2 regions of the Microbacterium longlingense genome follow, and region 2 is predicted to be linked to the other one. Evidence: riboswitches for the same ligand, from Rfam matches in the RefSeq annotation. Region 2 holds a riboswitch; the other holds the start of a gene.
What was found. Region 2 has a riboswitch for glycine ahead of gcvT (glycine cleavage system aminomethyltransferase GcvT). Riboswitches for the same ligand answer to the same signal wherever they lie in the genome.

Region 1 (7,118 bases), on a different contig from region 2:
GGAGGAGCGACCAGATGCCAGCTATAATTGGATAAATTGAATCCCGATATTCATTTAGGGGCGGTATCCGATAACATAAGTCGTGGGTTGCGCCGTGTGGTTCTTGGCATCCTCGGCGTTGCTGACGCATCGCACCTACTACCCACGTGCCCAGCGCACGCGCACGGCGCTCATCCGCCCTGTGCGATCGTTGCTGATCTGTGCTCAGCCCCGTAGCTGGACGATCCGGATCGCATCGCCACCAGCCGGGGGGGGACAACGCCATCGCGGAGTGCGCATCCGGTGCGGTGCGGGCAAGGTAGGAGTCAGGTGATCCCGCAACGCGGCGCGCCGTGTTGCGGGATCACCAACCGGAATCCGGGCGAGCTCTCGCCCCCGAATCTCGAGAATGATGGTGTCCGTCATGCCCAACATGGGGCCCCTGCTCGAGGGGCCACCCCGTCCCACAGCCGATGAGCGACGGCTGCTGGTTTTCGACCCAAGACGAATGCGCCCGGAGGAACTGCGCCGGATGATGGGGAGGGCGGGGTGTTTTTCGAATCTCTGGATCCGGCGGCCACGGTCGCCCGGGTGATGCGTTTCGATCGTTTCGCGATCCTCTCCGTCTCGTGCCCGGGCGGCTCCGCGCTCTGGCGGCCGAGCGCGGATGTGGGAGCGCACCGTTATGTGGTGGTCTTCGTTTCCCGTGGCAACCTGGTTGTCACGGCGGCCGCGCATCGCTATGCCGCTCTCGAGGGGGCGGTGGTCGTGTTCTTCCCGGACGACGAGTTGGTTCGGCTCTCGGCAACCACGCCGGTGGAAGCTCTGGCGTTCAGCTTCGATGCGGACGAAGTCGCTCCGCTGACGCTCTCCGCCGACACCCTGCGCGTCGGTTACCCGGAGTCGGCCATCTTCGCCGCGACCTATTCCGCCCTTCAAGCTACGATCGCGGCAGAACCGGTCTCCGACCCGGCGATAACGTTTGCCGTGAAGGTCATGCTCAACGGCATCGCCCGAGCTCTGATCAAGTCGCTCGTGGTGCCCGCAGACACGATCGTCGAGGCCGTCGCGCGCATCGTGGACGAGCAGCACACGGACCCGGCTTTGGGGCCAGACGGGATCGCCACCCAGCTGCGAGTCTCCAAGAGCACCCTCTTCAAAGCCTTCGCGGGGCAGCCGTACTCGCTCGCCGAGACCCTTCGCCGGCGCCGCGCGGAAACCGCCGCCATGATGATCGCGCGATCACCCGGCATGTCGCTGTCCGAGGCCAGCCGGCATTCCGGGTTCCGGTCGCCCAACACGCTGCGTCGCGCCCTCGACGCCTACGGCTATGAGTGATCCCTTTCCGGGCGACACCGCCCGGAAAGGGATGGTCGGTGCTCGATCCGCCCGAACCCGCATCCCTCAGCACTCCACGACGTTGACGGCGAGGCCGCCCATCGCCGTCTCCTTGTACTTGCTGCTCATATCGCGACCGGTCTCGCGCATCGTCGCGATCACATCGTCCAGGGAGACGCGGTGTGAGCCGTCTCCCCACAGCGCCATCTTTGCGGCGTTCACGGCCTTCGCCGCCGCGATCGCGTTGCGCTCGATGCAGGGGATCTGAACGAGGCCGCCGATGGGATCGCACGTGAGCCCGAGGTTGTGCTCCATCGCGATCTCGGCGGCGTTCTCGACCTGACGGGGCGTGCCGCCCAGCACCTCGGCGAGCCCCGCCGCGGCCATGGACGAGGCAGATCCGACCTCGCCCTGACAGCCGACCTCTGCGCCGGAGATGGACGCGCGCGCCTTGAAGAGCACCCCGACCGCCGCCGCGGTGAGCAGGAAGGGAACCGTCACCGCATCCGCGCCGAGCCGCTGGCCCTGCGGGGTGTAGCGCGTGGCGTAGTGCAGCACCGCGGGGACGATGCCGGCAGCACCGTTCGTCGGGGCCGTGACGACGCGACCCCCCGAGGCGTTCTCCTCGTTGACGGCGAGCGCGACCAGATTCACCCACTCCTGCCAGAGGGCCGGGTCGCTGCCGTCCGGGTCCTGTGCGAGGAGTCGCGCGTGCCACTCCGGCGCGCGCCGGCGCACGCGCAGGCCGCCGGGCAGCACGCCGTCACGACGGACGCTGCGTGCGACGCAGTCCACCATGACGTCGCGGAGGTGGAGGATGCCGCTACGCACGTCCTCCGGGTCGCGCGCTGCGGTCTCGTTGCGGAGCATGACCTCCGAGATCGGAGCATCCAGGCGATCGCAGTGCGCCAGCAGCTCGGCCGCTGTCTCGAACGGGTACGGGGTCGGGGCTGCGGTGGCGGCCGCCTGCGCGGTGTCGCCCTCGCGGGTCACGAATCCTCCGCCGGTGGAGTAGTAGACGGCCTCGTCGAGAACCGTGCCGTCCGCCCGTAGGGCGCGCAACCGCATGCCGTTGCTGTGCCCCGGCAGCTCGGTGAAGGGATCGAGCCGAATGTCGTCCTCTGAGAACGCGATCGTGCGGACTCCGCCCAGGAGCAGCCCCTCGTGATTCTCGAACGCCGCGCGGCGGGACTCGACCTGCGCGGGCAGCACCGTCTCGGGGCGCCACCCCTCCAGGCCGAGCAGCACCGCGGTCAGCGTGCCGTGTCCGCGTCCGGTCGCCGCGAGCGAGCCGTACAGGGCTACCTCGATCGTGTCGGCCTCGTGGGCGTCGATGCGTGCGATGAAGTCGGCGGCAGCCCGCATCGGGCCCACCGTGTGGGAACTGGACGGCCCGATGCCGACGGTGAACAGGTCGAAGACACCGACGTTCATGCGCTCGTCGCCGAGAACGGCGCGAGCCCGGGGTAGAGCGGATGCGCCGCGGCAAGCGCGTCGACGCGGGCGCGCAGCGGGGTGAGGTCGTCGCCGTCCGCGGCGATGAGGGCGCGGGCGATGACGTCTGCGACCTCCTGGAAGGCCGCTTCGCCGAATCCGCGCGTCGCGAGGGCGGGCGTGCCGATGCGCAGGCCACTGGTGACCATCGGGGGCCGGGGGTCGTTCGGAACCGCATTGCGGTTGACGGTGATGCCGACGCTGGCGAGCCTGTCCTCGGCCTGCTGCCCGTCGAGGACGCACGCGCGGAGATCGACGAGCACCAGGTGCACGTCTGTCCCCCCGCCGACCACCGAGATCCCGGCGGCTGCGCAGTCGGGCTCGGTGAGCCGTGCGGCCAGCGCCCTGGCCCCGTCGACCGTGCGGACCTGTCGTTCGCGGAAGTCGTCTGTCGCGGCGACCCCGAGCGCAACCGCCTTGGCCGCGATGACGTGCTCGAGGGGGCCGCCCTGCTGGCCCGGGAAGACAGCGGAGTTGATCTTCTTCGCGATGCCGGGATCGTCGGTCAGGATGAGTCCGCCGCGCGGCCCACCCAGGGTCTTGTGCGTGGTGGTGGTGACCACGTGGGCGTGCGGCACGGGGGAGGGGTGAACCCCGGCCGCCACGAGTCCGGCGAAGTGCGCCATGTCGACGAGCAGGAACGCGCCCACCTCGTCGGCGATCTCGCGGAACGCGGCCACGTCGATGACGCGCGAGTGCGCAGACCAGCCGGCGACGATGAGCTGGGGACGGTGCTCCCTGGCGAGCTCGCGCACCTCGTCGATGTCGATACGGAAGTCGTCTGCACGCAGGTGGTACGGCACCACGCGGTACAGACGCCCGCTGAAGTTGAGCCGCATCCCGTGGGTGAGGTGCCCGCCGTGCGCCAGGTCCAGCCCGAGGATCGTGTCGCCCGCCGTGAGGAGCGCATGCATGGCGGCCGCATTGGCCTGCGCGCCCGAGTGCGGTTGCACGTTCGCGTACGCCGACCCGAAGACGGCCTTTGCCCGCTCGATCGCCAGGGTCTCGACCTCGTCGATGAACTCGCAGCCGCCGTAGTAGCGGCGCCCGGGGTAGCCCTCGGCGTACTTGTTGGTGAGGACGGAGCCCTGTGCCTGCATGACCGCGAGGGGGGCGTGGTTCTCCGACGCGATCATCTCCAGGCCGGTGCGCTGACGTTCGAGCTCACGGTCGATCGCGGATGCGACGGCCGGGTCGAGGAGGGCGAGGGGCGCGGTCAGGGGATCGATCGGGGAAACAGAGTCGATCGTGGAAACAGGGGTGGGTGACATGGCGGAACTCCTGGGTCTGCACGGCGTGCGGATATGGGTGAGTTCCTCCCCCTCTGTCATTGGCCTGAGAGATTTCACGCGAGCGGTTCGCGCTTGCCCCGTCGGCGGGTGCTCGACGCACCGCTTTTCAGAGTGGCCTGATCGTCTCGGTACGGGGGCCTGAGAGATTCCGGAGAGGGGTTGCTCCTACGGCAGCCGGCGATGCGGCGTTCTCCCGAGACGATGCGCGGCCCGGTATTCGGTTGCGCGGCGAGCCTACGCAGGCAGCTCCGACGCTGTCAAGGGAGCCGCCGCAATCCCCGGCGGGTGGTGAGCAGCGGCGTGGACCCTCCCCGGGCGGAGGGGGCGCCGCGACGTGGAGCGGCGAGCACACGGTCCCAGGCCTCGTCGTCCGTGGCGGCGACGCGTCGCGCCGATGTGCAGGAAGGCGAACGTCAGGGCGCGGGACAACCGCGTGTTTCCGCTGAAGAGCGGACGGTTCTGCGCGAGTCGCGAGAACAACGCAGCCGCCTTGCGGTCGATGGCCGGGTACGCCTCGTCGCCGCACATCGATGCTGTGGCCGCGCGAGCGCCGAGAACGGCAGCTTTCGATTGCTTATGCGCCGGCTGAGACATGCGACGACGGTGAGAGCCACCGTGGGCTCGATGCACTCGTTCAGGCCTCTTCGAGGCCGCGGAGTGTTTCTGTGTATCGCCTGGTGACGTCGCCGTCCGATGGTGCACGGGCACGACGTCGTCCGAGTCGAACGCGCGGCCGCTCGTCTCGGCACGGAGTCTGAGAGATTCCGGCGCAGGGCGGCGATCGGTAACGCGGCTGTTACAGGATCGATACAGACACGCAATCGGACACTGTCCATAATGTGTGCAACACAACCGAACACCCTTCGCACCGGCCACCGAGCTCCACGGCGGCGACCGGTCGTCGAACAGCCGTCGGGGAGAGTTCCGCAGCAGCGGACGCCGAAGGGGCAAGTACCCGCAATCTCTCAGGCACCAGGACCCGCGGCTGGGGAACTCTGGAGAGCGGCCCGACGTGGGGCCCGCCGAAGGGGAAGAAGCGTCACAAGCGCGACACTCTCAGGCTCAAGGACAGAGCGGGCAGGCACCTTCGCTGCGCATTCCCGCGTGGCGACCATCTCCGCCTCTGGAGTCCCCATGAATCTGCCTTCTGCCACCATTGTTTCGGACTCGACGGATATTCTCGCCGTCGCCAACTCCCCCGTGCTGTGGATAGCCGTCGTCGGCGTCTTCGGCCTCATCCTCACCCAGACAGTCATCTACTACCTGGCTGTACGCAAGGCCGCTCCTGCGGTCGGCATGAGCCCTCACGACGTACGCCGTTCGTTCCGCGCAGGTGCGGTCGTCTCGATCGGACCGTCGCTGGCGGTCGTCCTCGTCGCGGTCACCCTGCTGAGCGTGTTCGGAACACCCGGCGCGCTCACCCGCATCGGTCTCATCGGATCGGCGGCGTTCGAAGTCGCCGGCGCCGGCATCGTCGCCGATACCCGCGGTGTCGCCCTCGGCGGTGAGGGCTACACGCAGGCCGTGTTCGCCACCGTCCTGCTGTGCCTCGGCATCGCGGGCAGCGGATGGATGATCGTCACTCTTATCGCCACTCCTCTCCTCAAGAGGGGGACAGGCAAGCTTGCCACGAAGACCACCGGACGAGCGGCCACCGCGATGGCCGTGATCCCCGCAGCGGCGCTCATCGGAGCGTTCGCCACCTTCGGGATCCAGCAGCTGACGAGGGGCATCGCTGCCGCGACGGTGGTGACCGCGAGCGCTCTCACGATGCTGATCTGTCTCTGGGTTGCGAAGAAGACCGGCCAGAGCTGGCTCCGCGAGTGGGGCCTCGGTTTTGCGCTCATCGTCGGCATCGTCGTCGGCATAGTCGTCAGCGGCGCAGGCATCGCCTGACCGCGACCCCACTCAGACGAGGACACTCATGACCACGCACACAGCTCCTGAGCAAGACGCAACAGCGGCCTGGTCCGCTTTCGACAAGACGACCTCGCGGTGGGGGAGGATCACGATGATCGGCGCCATGATCGTCGTGATCGCCGGGCCGGGAATCGTCGCATTCCAGCTCGGCGTTCCGCCGTCATGGATCGTGACGGGCGTGCTGGCGATCGCCGCGGCTTTCGGGGTGATCTGGTTCGTCGAGCCGCTGTCGTACTTTCCCATCCTGGGCCCGGCGAGCATGTACCAGGCCTTCATGATCGGCAACATCTCGAACAAGCTGCTCCCCGCGGCGATCGTTGCGCAGTCGAGCATCGACGCCCGGCCGGGCACGAAACGCGGTGAGCTCGCGGCGGCTCTCGCCATCTGCGGCGCGGCGCTGACCCATCTGCTCTCCCTGGCGATCTTCGTGGGAGTCCTCGGCAGCCTCCTGCTCGCGCTGATCCCGCCGGAGATCACCACCAGCGTCCAGACCTTCGTGCTCCCGGCGATCATGGGCGCTGTGATCGTGCAGCTGGTGGCGAGCAACCCGCAACCGCGCACCCTGCTCATCGCTGTTGGCGTGGCGCTCACCGTCACCCTCCTCCTGACCCCGCTCATCCCGGTGCTCGCGCCGTTCGGCATCGCGATCGCGGTCATCCTGACCATCTTGCTGGCGCTCTTCCTCCCCGGCGGCGCGAAGACGACAACCGAGAAAGACAACCCCCAGCCGGCCGCATGAGGCCGGCACGGAAAGAAAGGCAGGGACGATGACAACGACATCTGTCGAAGACGCGAGTTCGGTCGCGCAGCTGGCCCCGCTCGTCGATGAGCTCAGTCCGCGATTCACTCGTCTCAGTGACGAGATCTGGGATGACCCGGAGCTGCGGTGGGAGGAACACCGTTCCGTCGCGCGCCAGATCGCCGCCGCGCGGGAGTTCGGCGCGCGCATCACGGAGCACGTGGGCGGAGTGCCCACCGCGTTCTCCGCCGAGTGGGGCTCCGGCGGTCCGGTGATCGCCTTCCTCGGCGAGTACGACGCGCTTGCCGGGCTCAGTCAGGCGGCCGGGGCGGCCGCGCCAGCACCAGACCCTGGCA
Region 2 (7,118 bases):
ACCTCGCGCTCCGCAATCGCAGCCGTCCTGGTTGCCACGGCGCTCTTGGCGGGCTGCGCTCCGCCGGGACCGCCGCCGGCGGATGCTCCCGGCGGAGCGGCGGGGAGCGACGCCGAGCGGGCGCTGATGCCCTCCGTCGTCGGCGTCACCGAGGAAGAGGCGCGGGCGATGATCCTCGGCGCGGCTCCGAACGCGGCGATCTCGCTCCAGCAGCGGCGCGACGCGGGAGTCGCCGGCGTCGTGCTCGCGCAGGACCCTGCCGCCGGGTCGGCGGTCGGCGAGCTCGTGGTGTTGACGATCTCGACGGGGAGCATCGAGGTGCCGGATGTCGTCGGACAGCCGGTCAGTGCGGCCAAGAAGGCCCTGCGTGAGGCCGGGTTCGAGGTGGCGGAGCGTGAAGTCGCCGAGCAGGGCGCCGCGGACGGGACGGTCGTGGCGCAGCGCCCGGAGCCGGGGGCGCTCAATGAGGCGGTGGTGACGCTCGACGTGGCCCGTCGGGATGCGGCGACGTATCTCGCCGACATGGATCCCGTCGAGCGCGGTGACCAGACCCGCGTCCGGGTGGAACCTGCTGAGGTCGACGGTCGGCAGTACACCCAGGCGATCGTCATCGAACCGACCTGGAGCGCCGGGCCGGTCTCGGTGTCGTACAACCTCGGGCGCGGGTATGCGCAGTTCGACGCGGTCGCCGGCGTGTCCGATCTCGCCTCGAGCGACGCGCGAGCGGCGATCGACATCCGGGCCGAGGACGGCCGGTCGTTGTTCTCGGCGTCCGACCTCGCGCTGGGGCAGCCGGTGACCATCGACGCGCTCAACGTCGACGGCGTGCTCCGCCTCACGATCGACGTCACGCTCACCGGTTCCGACGCGGTCTTCGTTCTCGGTGACCCGCGGCTCTCGAACCCGCGCGGTTGAGCCGGGATCCGGCGCCGTGCCGAACTCCGGCAGAATCGTGCGCGCAAATCCCGCGGACCCGCCGTTGCGGCGGTGCGCGGCTGGGCTGGCGGGATCTGCCTGAGTGGGGGAGTGTGCCCCCCCCCCCGGAGCGGGCCCACTCGGCCGGTCCGCGCACCGCCCGATCAGGCGTATCGGGCCGGACCCGTGGCGCGGTACCCTAGGGGAACAAGTGAAGACAGGCCGCATGGTGTGTGCGGGAGAGCCCCGGTGAAACAGGCCGGGCACCGAAGGAGCAAGCCTCCCCGCCAATCTCTCAGGTACGCGTACCGCTCGCACCCGGCCGCTCTGAAAAACGACGTCGTCTCCGGCGTCGTGCCGACGGTGAAAGCCGGGCCCCGCGCCCGTGCGAAGCTCTCAGGCCCATGACAGAGGGGGAGTTCTCCGGCATCCGGTCATCCGGTCGGATGCCGATATCCGACGAGGGAGAGCTCATGACCCAACCCCGCTATACGCCCCTGAGGGAGCGCCACGAGGCGCTCGGGGCATCCTTCACCGATTTCGGGGGCTGGCAGATGCCGGTGCGCTACACCTCCGATCTCGCCGAGCACCATGCGGTGCGCGAGAGCGCCGGCCTGTTCGACATCTCGCATATGGCCGAGTTCACGGTCGAGGGAGCCGACGCTGCCGCCTACCTCGACAACGCCCTGGCCGGGCGGCTGTCCGCGATGTCCGTGGGCAAGGCGAAGTACTCGCTGCTGCTCGCCGAGCCCCGCGGCATCATCGACGACGTCATCGTCTACCGGCTCGCCGACGAGCGCTTCCTCATCATCTCCAACGCCGGCAACCGCGCCGCGGTCGCCGAGGCACTGCACGAGCGCGCCGCCGATTTCGCCGTCGAGGTCGTCGACGTCAGCGACGACTACGCGCTCCTGGCCGTGCAGGGCCCCGCGGCCGAGCAGATCGTCGCCGAGACCGCGGGCATCTCCGCGGTCTCGGTGCCGTGGTCCGAGCAGAAGTACTACGCCTGGGCCGACGGCCTGTTCTCGGGAGAGCCGCTGCTGATCGCGCGCACCGGGTACACCGGCGAGGACGGATTCGAGCTGCTGGTGCCCGCTGCGCAGGCGCCGGCGCTGTGGGATGCCGTCGTCGCGGCCGGTGCCGCGCACGGTCTCGTGCCGTGCGGGCTGGCTGCTCGCGACACGCTGCGCCTCGAGGCGGGGATGCCCCTGTACGGCCATGAGCTCTCCCTCGACATCGTGCCGGCGCAGGCCGGTCTCGGGCGCGTGGTGGTGGCCGCCAAGGAGCGTTTCGTCGGCAAGGACGGCATCGAGCCCGCCGAGGGCGCGCGCGTGCTCGTCGGTCTCACCGCCGAGGGACGTCGCGCCGGCCGCGCGGGCTACGCGGTCACCGACGCCGACGGCGCTGTCGTCGGCGAGATCACCAGTGGTGCGCTCAGCCCCACCCTCGGCCACCCGATCGCGATGGCCTTCATCGACCCGCAGGCGGCCGACGCCGACCTGTTCCTCGACGTGCGCGGCACCAAGATCCCCGCGACCGTCACCGACCTGCCTTTCTACCGGAGGACGAAATGACCGATCTGAACACGCTCCGTTACAGCGAAGAGCACGAGTGGGTCGCCCTCGAGGGCGATGTGGCGACCATCGGCGTCACCGACTACGCCGCTGAGCAGCTGGGCGACGTCGTCTTCGTCGAGCTGCCGGCGGTGGGTACCGCGATCGCGGCGAACACCGTCGTCGGAGAGATCGAGTCGACCAAGTCGGTCGCCGAGCTCTACGCGCCGGTATCCGGCGAGGTCGTCGAGATCAACGACGATGTCGTCGCCGATCCGTCGCTGGTCAACTCGGCATCGTTCGACGGCGGCTGGCTCCTGAAGGTCCGCGTCGCAGCGGGCGCTCTGGACGGTCTCCTCAGCCGCGACGCGTACGTCGCCCACACCGAGGGCTGATCGGCGGTGGCCGAGGACAACACCCGAGGCGATCTGTTCGCCGACCGCCATATCGGCGTGGATGCGGCTGCCGAGCGCACGATGCTCGACGCGCTCGGCTACGAGACGCTCGATGCGCTCGTGCAGGCGGCCGTTCCCGCGTCGATCCATGCCGCCGCCGTTGCCGACAGTGCGATCCCCGCCGCGGCGACGGAGGCGGAGGCGCTCGCGGAGCTGCGCGGCCTCGCCGCGCAGAACACGGTGCGCCGCGCGATGATCGGTCTGGGCTATTACGACACCCTGACCCCGTCGGTGATCAGCCGCAACGTGCTCGAGAACCCCTCGTGGTACACCGCGTACACGCCGTATCAGCCGGAGATCTCGCAGGGGCGCCTGGAGGCGCTCATCAACTTCCAGACGATGGTGACCGACCTCACCGGCCTCGCCACCGCGAACGCGTCCATGCTCGACGAGGCCACCGCCGTGGTCGAGGCGATGCTGGTCGCGCGGCGCGCGGTCCGCGGCGGCGGCGACGTCTTCGCGGTCGACGCAGACGCCCTGCCCCAGACCAAGGCCCTGCTGGCTTCCCGGGCCGAGGTGCTCGGGATCGAGGTCGTCGAGGTCGACTTCGCCGGGGGCGGCGTGCTCCCCGACGGGATCTTCGGAGCGGTCATCCAGTATCCGGGTGCCTCCGGCCGGGTGTGGGACCCGTCCGGCGTGATCGACGCGGTGCACGTCGCCGGTGGTCAGGCCGTGGTCGCCGCCGACCTGCTCTCGCTCGCGCTGCTGGCCTCGCCCGGCTCGCTCGGCGCGGACATCGCGGTGGGCACGACGCAGCGATTCGGCGTGCCGCTCGGCTTCGGCGGCCCGCATGCGGGCTATATGGCGGTGCGCGCCGGGCTCGAGCGCCAGCTTCCCGGCCGTCTCGTCGGCGTCTCCCAGGATGCTGCGGGCTACCCCGGTTACCGGCTGGCCCTGCAGACGAGGGAGCAGCACATCCGGCGGGAGAAGGCCACATCGAACATCTGCACGGCGCAGGTGCTCCTGGCCGTCATGGCATCGATGTACGCGGTGTACCACGGCCCGGACGGCATTCGCCGGATCGCGACCGAGACCGCGCAGAAGGCTGAGGCGCTCGCCGCCGTGCTCCGCGGCGCCGGCCGGGAACTGGTGACAGACGCGTTCTTCGACACGGTGCAGGTCACCGGCGTCGATGCCGCTGCCGTGGTGGCGCGGGCGAAGGACGCCGGCTACCTGCTGCGTCTGGTGGACGAGGGCACGGTGGGCGTCTCCGCCGACGAGACCACGACCGCCGCCGACCTCGCCGCGGTCGCCGCGGCCTTCGGGGTGGAGGTGGCGGGGGAGTCGTTCGGCTCCGGCATCGCGTTCCGCGACGTCGCGCCGATCGCGGCGGTCCCCGCTGCGCTGCATCGCACGGACGCGTACCTCACCCACCCGGTGTTCAGCAGCCATCGCTCCGAGACCGCGATGATGCGCTACCTCAAGCGTCTCGCCGACCGCGACTATGCGCTCGATCGTGGCATGATCCCGCTGGGCTCGTGCACGATGAAGCTCAACGCGGCGACCGAGATGGCGGCGATCACCTGGCCGGAGTTCTCTCGGATCCACCCGTTCGCGCCGGCCGAGGACGTGCAGGGCTACCTCACGCTCATCGATCAGCTCGAGTCGTGGCTCGCCGAGGTCACCGGCTACGACGCCGTCTCGCTGCAGCCCAACGCGGGCTCGCAGGGCGAGCTCGCCGGACTGCTGGCCATCCGCGGCTATCACCGTGCGAACGGGCAGGCCGAGCGTGACGTGTGTCTGATCCCGTCGTCTGCGCACGGCACGAACGCCGCGTCTGCGGTCCTCGCGGGTATGCGCGTGGTCGTCGTGGCGTGCGATGACGGGGGCAACGTCGATCTCGACGACCTGCGCGCGAAGGTGTCCGAGCATGCCGACGATCTTGCGGCGCTGATGATCACCTACCCCTCGACCCACGGCGTGTACGAGCAGGACGTGCTCGACATCACCCGGGCAGTGCATGACGCCGGTGGTCAGGTCTATGTCGACGGTGCCAACTTCAACGCGCTGATCGGCTACGCGCGACTGGGCGAGCTGGGCGGCGACGTCTCGCACCTCAACCTCCACAAGACGTTCGCGATCCCGCATGGCGGCGGCGGCCCCGGCATCGGGCCGGTGGCGGCGAAGGCGCACCTGGCGCCCTTCCTGCCCGGCCACGCGCAGGCGCAGCGGGCCGAGCACGCCGGCGGGTTCGTCTTCGCGGGCGGTCCGGTCTCGGCGGCGCCCTACGGGTCGGCCGGGGTGCTGGCCATCTCCTGGGCGTACATGCGGATGATGGGCACGGCCGGTCTCAGCCGGGCGACGGCCTCCGCGGTGCTCTCGGCGAACTACGTCGCTCGACGCCTGGGGGAGCACTACCCGGTGCTCTACACGGGCGAGGGCGGCCTCGTCGCCCACGAGTGCATCCTCGATGTGCGGCCGCTCAAGGAGGCCACCGGCATCTCGGTCGACGACGTCGCCAAGCGTCTCATCGACTACGGATTCCACTCCCCGACGATGTCGTTCCCGGTGGCGGGGACGCTCATGGTCGAGCCGACCGAGTCGGAGAACCTCGCCGAGATCGAGCGCTTCATCGAGGCCATGATCCAGATCAAGGCGGAGGCCGATGCCGTCGCGGCCGGCCGCTGGCCGGCCGATGACAACCCGCTGGTGGGCGCACCGCATACGGCGGCCGCTGTCATCCGCGGGGAGTGGGACCACGCCTACACGCGCGAGGAGGCCGCGTTCCCGGTCGCCTCGCTCGTCTCCGCGAAGTACTGGCCGCCGGTGCGTCGCATCGATCAGGCCTACGGCGATCGGAACCTGGTGTGCGCCTGTCCGCCGATCGAGGCGTTCGCGCAGGAGGTCGTCGCCGCGGAGCGCTGAGCGGATCACGACACGTCACGGTGGTCGCGCGTACCAGACCGCCGTGACGTGTCGTGCCGCCGAGGTCGGCGGCACGCGTCCCCGCGCGGTACGGTCGAGGGACCCCCGACCCCCGTGAGGAGCCCCATGCCCGCTGCCGATGAGACCCGTGTCTACCGCTCCGTGCAGAGCACGGTGATCTTCGTCGGAACGGCCGTCGTCGCGGCGTTCTTCCTCATCGACGCCGTGGTGCGCGCCGGATGGGTGCAGGCGCTCCTCCTCGCGCCCTGGGTGCTGCTGGTGCTGTGGTGCGCCTACGAGCTGAGCTTCGTGTCCTTCGTCGCCAGTTCCCGCGACACCCTCACCGTGCAGAACCTCCTGCGACGCACCGTCATCCCGTGGGCGCGGATCACGGATATCCGCCTGCGGTGGCAGCTGGAGTTCACGCTCGACGACGGCACCCGGCTGACGGCGTTCGAAGCGCCGATCGGCGGCCGCCGAGCCGCCGCAGCGAAGGATCCCGCCCAGCTGAAGACGCCGGGCGGACGCGCTTACGCGGAGATCGTCGAGAGCTGGGAGCATGCTCCCAGCTCGGATGCCCCGGTCGTGCGCAGCTGGGACGTGCGCGCCCTGGTCGTGCTCGGAGCGATCCTGGTGTGGACAGCGGCGGCGCTTCTCTACGTCGCCCTCGCCTGATCGTCGAATCGGGGGACCCGCTTCCGCAGCACCCGGCACCGCGTCCCGCTCCGGGATCGGCTCAGGATGGCGCATACTTGTCTGATCGGCGAATTATCACCCGCCGATAACGTTTTGCTCGGACCCTGCGCAAGAGAACCCGGAACGTGCGTATCGTCATTCGGTGGCGTACGTGCTGAACCGGTACGCACGCCGTGCATTTCCACTGATCGAGAGGAATGAACATGTCGAGACGACGTTGGGGACTGGGCGCTATCGCGCTGGCGTCCGCCGTGTCGCTGACGCTCGCCGGCTGCGCGGCCGACAGCGATGACAAGGCTCCCGCCGAAGAGGGCGGCGAGGCTGCGACCAGCACGGCCATCATCACCACGAACGGCTCCGAGCCGCAGAACCCGCTGATCACCTACGCGACCACCGAGACCGGTGGCGGCAAGATCCTGACCGCGATGTACGCGGGTCTGGTGAGCTACACCGCCGAGGGCGACGTGGAGAACGAGGTCGCGGAGTCCATCGAGAGCGACGACGCCACCACCTGGACGATCACGCTCAAGGACGGCTGGAAGTTCACCAACGGTGAGGAGATCACCGCGAAGACCTTCGTCGACACCTGGACGCACGCGGCAGAGGACCCCAACGGCGCCTACTGGTTCGACAT

Region 1: linked by a shared signal. The riboswitch ahead of glyA (serine hydroxymethyltransferase) and the one ahead of gcvT (glycine cleavage system aminomethyltransferase GcvT) in region 2 are both predicted to bind glycine.

What each region holds. Positions count from the first base shown of each region.
Region 1 is NZ_JBYRJA020000007.1:130,215-137,332, reverse strand. Features, by position in the region: gene AC3RXY_RS11720 (hypothetical protein) at 1-40, shown strand, start outside; gene AC3RXY_RS11715 (hypothetical protein) at 529-1,317, shown strand; gene AC3RXY_RS11710 (L-serine ammonia-lyase) at 1,384-2,751, opposite strand; gene glyA (serine hydroxymethyltransferase) at 2,748-4,082, opposite strand; glycine riboswitch at 4,126-4,219, opposite strand; glycine riboswitch at 4,220-4,309, opposite strand; glycine riboswitch at 5,007-5,094, shown strand; gene AC3RXY_RS11700 (DUF5058 family protein) at 5,238-5,999, shown strand; gene AC3RXY_RS11695 (hypothetical protein) at 6,028-6,762, shown strand; gene AC3RXY_RS11690 (amidohydrolase) at 6,791-7,118, shown strand, end outside.
Region 2 is NZ_JBYRJA020000006.1:70,534-77,651, forward strand. Features, by position in the region: gene AC3RXY_RS10105 (PASTA domain-containing protein) at 127-915, shown strand; glycine riboswitch at 1,142-1,236, shown strand; glycine riboswitch at 1,237-1,336, shown strand; gene gcvT (glycine cleavage system aminomethyltransferase GcvT) at 1,389-2,489, shown strand; gene gcvH (glycine cleavage system protein GcvH) at 2,486-2,863, shown strand; gene gcvP (aminomethyl-transferring glycine dehydrogenase) at 2,945-5,788, shown strand; gene AC3RXY_RS10125 (PH domain-containing protein) at 5,915-6,463, shown strand; gene AC3RXY_RS10130 (peptide ABC transporter substrate-binding protein) at 6,688-7,118, shown strand, end outside.